3 regions of the Nocardioides nanhaiensis genome follow, and region 1 is predicted to be linked to each of the others. Evidence: predicted binding sites of a transcription regulator. Region 1 holds the regulator's gene; each other region holds the start of a gene.
The links. Region 1 encodes LexA, which represses DNA repair genes until DNA is damaged. Its sites were predicted from a motif close to TCGAACANNTGTTCGA; they were not measured.

Region 1 (3,184 bases):
CCAGGCCGCGTTGCGCAGCCCGGGGGCCGGGGTGGCGCGGACGGTGGCGCTGGTCATGTGGTCGGCGCGGAAGGAGCCGCGGCGGGTCGTGCCGGCGCCGAGCCGGTAGCGCTTGGCGAGCGGCGCGACCGGGTAGCGGTTGGCGCGCGCCTCGTCGTAGGTCGCGAAGGGGCGCCTGTTGGCGCTGGCGAACGTGGCGTAGAGGCGGGGCAGCTGCTGCTTGCGCGCGGCCAGCACGCTCTTCACCGCCTGCATCGAGTACTGGTCGGGCGCTCCGCGCCGGGAGTCGGTGCGCCGGATCATGTCGCGCACGATGGTGGGGAGCCCGCCCTGGGCGGCAGGGAAGCGCTCGGAGAGGTAGCGGAAGAAGATCCAGGTGCCGTAGTGGTAGCCGGTGGCGGAGTCGAAGGTGTCGAGCGGGACGGTCGGCTCGCGCAGCGGGCTGGCCCGCAGGTACTGCAGGTTGTCGTCGACGCCGTCGTACATCTCGTCCTCGACCCAGGCGGCGGTGCCCTCGAGGAACCACAGGTCCTCGGCGATGTCGTAGCCGAACTGGACGGCGTGGAAGAACTCGTGGGCCACCGTGACCTGCAGGTTCTCGGTGGGGGTGTTGGTGGGGAAGCCGGCGTAGTCGTTGTCGACCACGCAGTAGGCCCAGGCGTCGCGAGGACCGCTGTTGCGGATGCGCTCGTCGCTGGTGCAGTAGCCGTAGAGGCCGGGCCCGAGGTCGGCGACGTAGACGTCGGTGGCGTTGCTGCCGCCCCGCCCGGCGTCGGGCTTCGGCGAGCGGTACCCGGCCGCGACGTACTGGTCGTGGACGGCCGCGACGGTGCTGTAGGTGGTGTCGATCCAGTCGGGACGCCCGTTGCCGTTGGGGTCGGCCAGGCTCGGCGCGTTGGGCCCGCTCTCGACCCAGTGCACGCACACCTCGCTGTTGCAGGCCCGCTCGGAGGGCACGTTGCCGTAGGAGAACGGCGAGTCCGGGTTGGAAGAGCCCGGGGGGTCGGTGGGGCGCGCCAGGAACGCGGCGGCCCGGGCGCGGTCGGCTCCGCGCAGCGCGGAGCGCTGCAGGGCCAGGTCGCGCAGCGCCATCGTGACGTCGCGCGACGTCGCGCGACCGGACTGCGCCGAGAACCCGGGTGCCAGCAGCTGCTCGACGCGGGCCAGCGCGGCGCGGGCCGCGCCGGAGGCGCCCTCGCCGTCCGCCACGGCGGCCGGGGCCGCGAGCGGTGCGGCCGTCGCCGGCAGGGGCCCCGCCGCGAGGGCGAGGGCGGTGGCGGCGAGCAGCGCCAGGGTGCTGCGCACGAGCGTGCGAGGGGCGGATCGGCGACGGATCACGAGGACTCCGGGGGTGGTGGGGGCCCGGGGTGGGCCTGACCCCGCGGAGTGTACGGCTCGCCACCGACACGGCCGCCACGTCAGCGGCGGCTCGTGCCGATCACAGTCGTCGCAGGACCGCGGTGACCTTGCCGAGGATCGTGGCATGGGTGCCGTCGATGGGCTCGAAGTCGGGGTTGTGCGGCATCAGCCACACCTGCTTGCCCTTCTTCTGGAAGGTCTTGACCGTGGCCTCGCCGTCGATCATCGCGGCCACGATCTCGCCGTTGTTGGCGGTCTGCTGCTGACGGATGACGACGTAGTCGCCGTCGCAGATCGCCGCGTCGACCATCGACTCGCCCCGCACCTCGAGGAGGAACAGCTGCCCCTCGCCCACGAGCTGGCGGGGGAGCGGGAACACGTCCTCGACACGCTCCTCGGCGAGGATCGGCCCGCCCGCGGCGATCCGACCGACCATCGGCACCAGGGCGGCGGCCGGTGCGGCGTCGCCGATCCCGGTCTCGTCGTAGGAGGACTCCTCGGCGGCACCGAGCGAGCGGCGCGCGGCCATGACCTCGGGCAGGAACACCTCGATGGCGCGGGGCCTGTTGGGGTCGCGCTTGAGGAAGCCCTTCTCCTCCAGCACGCGCAGCTGGTGGGCCACGCTGGAGGAGCTGGTGAGGCCCACGGCGCCACCGATCTCGCGCATGCTGGGCGGGTAGCCGCGCTTCTCGATGCTGTCCTTGATGTGGTTGAGGATGCGCTGCTGGCGCGGGGTGAGGCCGGTCGCGTCCGGCGGGCCGTCGGGCAGCTGGGACACCCGGTTGCCGGATGTGCGGGAGCGGGCGTTGTCGCGCGGGGTGGCAGCCATGGGCTCAACCTAGACCGCGCCGGGGGCGGACTTCAAACACCTGTTCGAACGGCGTGTCGCCGGTGTCGCGGGCGCGGCGGGCGACCGAGAAGGGCGCAAAGTCCTCCTTCTCGCGCCCGGGTCTGCATAGTTCTCCCCATGCACCTCGCCCCGCGCACCGGCATGCGCCGACGGGTCGCGCCCCGCGCTGTCGTCAGGGCTGTCGTCGGCACCGTCGTCGGCGCGCTCCTGGTCTCCTCCTGCGCGGTCGGGGGCGCTGAGCCCGCGCCGGCGCAGGCCGGTGCTGCAGCCGGCGGCCCGCGTGCCGGCGCCGCCGGGGTTGCCGGTCCGTCGTCGGACGCGAGGCCCGCGTGGGCCGGTGGCGGCGCGCGGCCGGTGCTGACGCACGTGTCTCGCGCGATGCTCCCGACCGCGCCGGCGCGGGGTGGTCGCCCCAACATCCTGCTCATCACCGCCGACGACCAGACCGACACGGAGATGCGCTGGATGCCGCGCACGCGGCGGCTGCTCACGCGAGCCGGCATCGACTTCCCCGATGCCGTGAACCCCCACCCGCTCTGCTGCCCGGCCCGGGCCGAGATCCTGACCGGTGAGTACGCCCAGAACAACGGGGTCCGGCACAACACCGGCCGCTTCGGCGGGTACGAGACCTTCATGCGGCACAACGCCACGAGCAACCTGGCGACCTGGATGCGCGGCGCCGGGTACCGCACGGCGCTCGTCGGCAAGATGATGAACGGCTACCCCGGTCGCAACGCGCGCCGGATGCCCGGCTGGGACTTCTGGTCGCCGATCTCCGGAGGGATCTACGACTACTTCGGGTCGACCTTCGTCAACAACGGCGATCCGCTCACGACTTCGCGCAGCACCCACTCCTCCGACGTCATCTCGCGCGAGACCGTCCGTCTCATCACCACCTACGCCCGGCAGCGCAAGCCGTTCTTCATCTGGGCCTCGCACGTGGGCCCGCACGACGCCACCGACCGCCGTGGCCGG
Region 2 (3,184 bases), 150 kb from region 1:
CCACCGACCTCCCCGCCTACCTCGGCGGTCACGGCTACTTCCCGGCCGGACTCCCCCGGCTGCAGGCCGAGGTGGCCGCCGCCTACGAGGCACGCGGGCTGCCCACCGAGCCTGACCAGGTGCTGATCACCCCGGGCGCACTCGCGGCCACCGCCGTCGTCGCCCAGGCCTACTCGGCACCGGGCGACCGGGTGCTCGTGGAGTCGCCGGTCTACCCCAACGCCACCCTGGCGATCCGGCACACCGGCGCCCGGCTCGTGCCGGCCGCGGTGGACCCCGGCGGCTGGGACCTCGACGCCGTGGCGGCCACCGCACGCCACACCGCGCCCCGCCTGGCCTACCTGATCCCGGACTTCCAGAACCCCACCGGCCACCTGATGACCGACGACCAGCGTGCACAGCTGGCCACCGCCCTGCGCCGCACCCGCACGCGCGCCGTCGTCGACGAGGCGCACCAGGGGCTCGCCCTCGACGGACAGCAGATGCCGGCACCCTTCGCCGCCCACGCACCCGACACCGTGACCGTGGGGTCGGCCAGCAAGACCTTCTGGGGTGGCCTGCGCCTGGGCTGGATCCGCGCGCCCCGCGGTGAGGAGCAACGGATCACCGAGGCGCGCGTGGGGCTGGACCTCGGCGCGCCGGTGCTCGAGCAGCTGGTGCTGGCGCACCTGCTGGCGGCGGAGCGCGACGGCGCGGGCGCCGTCGTCGAGGCGCACCGATCGCGCCTACGAGAGCAGCGCTCTGCACTGATCGACGCCGTCCAGGAGCTGCTGCCCTCGTGGCGCTTCCACCGCCCGGGTGGCGGACTGGCGCTGTGGTGCCAGCTGCCCCCCGACGCCCCCGGTGCCGGGTCCTCCGGCACGGCGCTCGCCGACGAGGCCGAGCGACACGGTGTCATCGTCGCCCCCGGACCCACCTTCGCCGCCGAGGGCGGCCTGGACCGCTTCGTCCGCATCCCCTGGACCCGACCGCCCCACGAGCTGCGTCTGGCCGTGGAGCGCCTCGCTGCCGCCTGGGCGGTCGTCTGCTCGCGCCGCCCGGGCGCCACCCCTGCGCGTGGCCGGGTGATGGTGGCGTGAGGTGGCGTGAGGTGAGCCTGCGAACCTCACGCCGATGGTGGTCGAGCAGCGATCGCGGGTGAGGAACGAACCCGCGAAGAGCGTGTCGAGACCCGGTGACCGCCGACCGGGCACCAGCGCAGCGACGCGCGGGTGAGGAACGAACCCGCGCCGAGCGCAGCGAAGGCAGGCGCACGTCGCCACGTGGAGATCGTGGTCGAGCGCCGCCCACCCTCGCTCGAGTAGCTGGGTGGCGAGCCTTCGAGACACTCGGCGTGCTCGATCCGAGACTCCGCACCCGAGTGTCAACCTCGAACCCATGCTCAGCACCCAGAAAACTGTTACCAGCTTGTTCCTCTCGCATCGGTGCGTAACCCCCGAATCCGGGCCTTCTATGTCGGTGGCGAGTGCTTGAGTAGACCCATGACCACCACCACTCCCGACCTCGCCGCGGTGCTCGCGCGCGAGGAGCGCGAGCGCGGTGAGCGCGAGCACGCGCTACGGATGGTGCGGTCCATGCAGACGCAGCTGATGAGCGCCGAGGTCGCCAAGCTGCGGGTGATCGTGGAGTGGGCCAAGGTCAACCGCCTCGACGCCGACCACCTCGAGGGTGAGGCCGACCCCGACGCCGAGATGAGCGACGAGCAGGTCGAGGAGCTCGAGGCAGCCCTGGGCGACCAAGGGTTCTGCGACCGCTGGTTGAGTGTCGCCGGTCCCGGCGCGCCCGTCGTCAGTGAGTTCGCGGTGATGGAGCTCGCCTCCACGCTGGGTATGGGCACCGACGCCGGGCTCACCCTGGTGGGGCGGGTGCTGGAGCTGAAGTACCGCCTCCCGCGGCTCTACCAGCGGGTGGAGCAGCTCCAGCTGCCGGTGTGGAAGGCGTTCGAGCTCGCCGACCTCACCCAGCCCCTCCCCGCCGAGGCGGCCGAGCACCTGGACCGGCAGGTCGAGGCCGTGGCCGGCAAGATCGGCAAGCGCCAGATGGAGCGCCTCGTCGCCGAGACCCAGGCCCGGTTCGACCCCACCGCCGCAGCGGAGGCTGAGAAGAAGAAGCGGGAGCGGCGGTTCTTCGACATCGGCGAGTCCCGCCGCACCGAGTCCATCGCCGGAGCCCTGGAGTCGCTGGCCGGCACCGTCGAGGTGACGGGCTGCCTGGACGCCGCGGACGCCGCCGACCTGGAAGCCGCGATCCGGCACACCGCCCGCGCGCTCGGCAGGGCCGGGTGCGAGGACTCGTTGGACATCCGCCGCGCGGCCGCGGTGGGGGAGCTGGCGAGGAACCAGCTCGCCCTCGACCTCGAGACCGGCGAGATCCATGAGCCATCGGCGCCCCACGGCCGTGGCGTCGACCTCGTCGTGCACCTCTCCGACGAGGCGATCACCGCTGCCGGGTTCATGGTCGGGCGCCTGGAGAACACTCAGACCCCGGTGAGCGCGGAGGTGATCCGTGAGTGGTGCGGCTCCGCCGCCCGGATCATCGTGCGGCCCGTCATCGACCTCAACAACGCCGTCCACGTCGAGCAGTACGAGGTCCCCGACCGGATCAAGCAACGCACCCGGTGGACCGACCCCCGGTGCGTCTACCCCCGCTGCAGCCGCCCCGCCGACCGCTGCGACTGCGACCACCTCAAGCCCTACGAGCAGGGCGGTGCGACCTGCACCTGCAACCTCGCCCCACTCTGCCGACGCCACCACCGGTTCAAGACCCACGGCGCCGTCACCTACCGACGACTCGGACCGGGCGCGTACGAGTGGGAGTTCCAGACCGGGATGACCATCGTCCGCGACCACCTAGGCACCCACGAACCACAGTGGCCCAAGCCCCCACCGCCCGACGACTTCGACATCGAACCTTTCGACGACCCCGTCCTCGACTGACACGCCACCGGTGATCGAGCAGCGCGGTCCCGAGGAACGAGGGACCACGCGTACCGAGATCCCTGGCAGCCAAGCCCCTCCCGCCATCCCCCCGGTCACCGACAGCAGCACGGGTGCGGGGTCTCGAGGCTCGACCGTGACCGGCCTCGCACCTCGACCAGCCCGCGCAGGTCAGGTCAGGTCGACGGCGCGCACCCAGGTCGCGGTGGTCGCGCGATCGATCTCCTCCAGCACCTCGGGGGTGATAG
Region 3 (3,184 bases), on a different contig from region 1:
ACCCACTACGCCCTCGCCTGGGTCGCCATCGGCGCGCTGGTGGTGCACATCGCCGTGAAGCTCCCCGTCATCCGGCAGGCGCTCGGCGGCGACGTCGAGTCCAGCGAGCTCGACCGGCCGGGCGCCACCGAGCAGGGGGTCCTGTCGCGGCGAGGCCTGCTGCGCACGACGTGGGTCGCTGCCGCGGTGGCGGTGGTCGCCACCGCGGGCTCCACGGTGCCGCTGCTGCGCCGCGTCTCGGTGCTCGGCGTCCGCTCCGGGGAGGGCCCGCAGGGCGTGCCGGTCAACAAGTCCGCCGAGGCCGCCGGCATCGGCGAGCAACAGGTGGGGGAGTCCTACCGCCTGGAGGTGGTCGGCCCGTCCGGGACCGTCCGGCTCAGCCGCGAGGAGCTCCTCGCGATGCCGCAGCACGACGAGGAGCTGCCCATCGCGTGCGTGGAGGGGTGGAGTGCCAGCGGCCGCTGGAGCGGCGTGCGGGTGCGCGACCTGACCGCGCTGGCGGGAGCCACCGGCGGCGAGGACGTCGTCGTCACCTCGCTGCAGGAGTCCGGGCCCTTCCGGGTCACGACCCTGCAGGGCAACTTCGTCGACGACGATCGCACGCTGCTCGCGCTCGGGCTCGCCGGTGAGCCGCTGGACCTCGACCACGGCTTCCCCTGCCGGGTGATCGCCCCGAACCGGCCCGGCGTGCTGCAGACCAAGTGGGTCGCCCGGCTCGAGGTGCAGGCGTGACCGGGCGGCTGGTGCTGGGGGCGCTCGGCGTCGCCGTGGGCTGCTACGGCGCGTGGCTGATGCTCAGCCGCGGCGACGGCGAGGACCTGCGCTCGGCGGCCGTGTGGCTGGCCGGCGGGGTGCTGCTGCACGACGTCGTGCTGGCGGGGCTCACCCTGGCCCTCGGCGTCGTCGTCACGCGGGTGCTCCCGACGCCCGCGCGCGCGCCGGCCACGGTCGCGCTCGTGGTGCTCGGCAGCCTGACCTTGGTGGCCGTCCCGGTGCTGGGGCGCTTCGGTGCCAAGGCCGACAACCCCACGCTGCTCGACCGGCCCTACGTGGCGGCCTGGCTGGTGCTGGTGGCGCTGGCTGTCGTGGCCGTGGTGGTGGCCTCGCTGGTGCGTGCGCGCCGCGCCGCGGGTGGCTCCCGCTCCCACGCGTGAGCCACGCGACACGAGCGACACGCCGGTCCGCAGACCTACTTCGAACAGGTGTTCGGGGTAGGTTGAGGGCATTGCGGAGGCATCCGAACCGCACTGTCGGTGGTCGCGTCTAGCGTCCGGTCACGACGACGGAACACCACCTACTCCTCATCGACGAAGGACGGACATCATGGCTGCAGGCAACACCGCCGACCCGCGTGGCAAGGCCCTCGACGCGGCACTGCTCAACATCGAGAAGCAGTTCGGCAAGGGCTCGGTGATGCGGCTCGGCGACGAGACGCGCGCCCCGCTCGAAATCATCCCCACCGGCTCCATCGCCCTCGACGTCGCGCTCGGCCTCGGCGGTCTGCCGCGCGGCCGCGTGGTCGAGATCTACGGCCCGGAGTCCTCGGGCAAGACCACCGTCGCGCTGCACGCGGTGGCCAACGCCCAGGCCGCCGGCGGCATCGTGGCCTTCATCGACGCCGAGCACGCGCTCGACCCCGAGTACGCCAAGGCGCTCGGCGTCGACACCGACGCGCTGCTCGTCTCCCAGCCCGACTCCGGTGAGCAGGCGCTCGAGATCGCCGACATGCTGGTGCGCTCGGGTGCCCTCGACCTCATCGTGATCGACTCGGTCGCCGCCCTGGTGCCCCGGGCCGAGATCGAGGGCGAGATGGGCGACAGCCACGTCGGCCTCCAGGCCCGGCTGATGAGCCAGGCGCTGCGCAAGATGACCGGTGCGCTCAACAACTCCGGCACCACGGCCATCTTCATCAACCAGCTGCGCGAGAAGATCGGCGTCATGTTCGGCTCGCCCGAGACCACCACCGGTGGTCGCGCGCTGAAGTTCTACTCCTCGGTGCGCCTCGACGTGCGCCGCATCGAGACCCTCAAGGACGGCACCGACATGGTCGGCAACCGGACCCGGGTCAAGGTGGTCAAGAACAAGGTCGCCCCGCCGTTCAAGCAGGCCGAGTTCGACATCATGTACGGCAAGGGCATCAGCCGCGAGGGCGGCCTGATCGACGTCGGCGTCGAGGCGGGCCTCGTGCGCAAGGCCGGAGCCTGGTACACCTACGAGGGCGACCAGCTGGGCCAGGGCAAGGAGAACGCGCGCACCTTCCTGCGCGACAATCCCGACCTGGCCGTCGAGCTCGAGAAGCGCATCCTCGAGAAGCTCGGGGTCGGTGCCAGCGTCCAGGCGCCGGACGACCTCTCCGAGCTCTCCGACGAGCCGATCGGCGTCGATGACTTCTGAGCCCCACGGGCCCACCGACGAGCAGCGTCCCCCGCCCGCCTGGGCGGGGGACGTGGCGGTCGGTGTGGAGGCGTGGACCCGCGGCGCTCAGCGCGACGAGGAGCAGCCCGGGCAGCGTCGCGAGCAGCGTGGTCGCCGCCAGGGTCGCGGGCGCGCCGGTCGTGGCCGCTCCGAGGGCCGGCGACGGACAGGTCCCAGACCGCCCGATCCGGTGGCCGAGCTGCCGGAAGCCGACCAGGAGGAGTTCGCCCGCAAGATCCTGCTCGACCAGCTGACGGGCCAGGCCCGCAGCCGGCAGCAGCTCGCCGAGAAGCTGCGTGCCAAGAACGTGCCCGAGCCGGTCGCCACGCGGTTGCTCGACCGCTTCGAGGAGGTCGGGCTGATCGACGACGAGGCCTTTGCGCGCATGTGGGTCAGCCACCGGGGCGCCGGCGCCCACCGCGGTCTCGCCACGCGCGCGCTGGCCGCGGAGCTGCGCCGCAAGGGCGTCGAGGACCAGGTGGTCAAGGACGCCCTGGAGGACGTCGACCCCGAGGAGGAGCGCGAGACCGCCCGGCGCCTGGTGCGCGGGAAGCTCCGCTCGGTCGCCCGGGTCGACGACACCACCGCCACCCGGCGGCTGGTCGGCATGCTGGCGCGCAAGGGGTACGGCAGCGGGGTGGCCTTCGCCGTCGTGCGTGAGGAGCTCGCGGCCGCCGGCCGCGACGAGCCCGACCCTGACCCGGACCTCTGACCTCTGGGCCTGCCTGGTCGCCGCAGGCGCGTGAGCTGTGCCAGGATCCCACGGTGA

Region 2: the regulator LexA is predicted to act here: its motif matches at 1,370-1,385, upstream of ABD948_RS09105 (HNH endonuclease signature motif containing protein).
Region 3: the regulator LexA is predicted to act here: its motif matches at 1,195-1,210, upstream of recA (recombinase RecA).

The regions. Positions count from the first base shown of each region.
Region 1 is NZ_BAABIM010000002.1:340,854-344,037, reverse strand. It holds gene ABD948_RS09785 (MXAN_6640 family putative metalloprotease) at 1-1,338, opposite strand, end outside; gene lexA (transcriptional repressor LexA) at 1,439-2,188, opposite strand; gene ABD948_RS09775 (sulfatase family protein) at 2,327-3,184, shown strand, end outside.
Region 2 is NZ_BAABIM010000002.1:194,112-197,295, forward strand. It holds gene yczR (MocR-like transcription factor YczR) at 1-1,079, shown strand, start outside; gene ABD948_RS09105 (HNH endonuclease signature motif containing protein) at 1,482-2,936, shown strand; gene serA (phosphoglycerate dehydrogenase) at 3,108-3,184, opposite strand, start outside.
Region 3 is NZ_BAABIM010000005.1:323,071-326,254, forward strand. It holds gene ABD948_RS21190 (molybdopterin-dependent oxidoreductase) at 1-732, shown strand, start outside; gene ABD948_RS21195 (hypothetical protein) at 729-1,154, shown strand; gene recA (recombinase RecA) at 1,324-2,394, shown strand; gene ABD948_RS21205 (regulatory protein RecX) at 2,384-3,127, shown strand; gene ABD948_RS21210 (phosphoribosyltransferase) at 3,181-3,184, shown strand, end outside.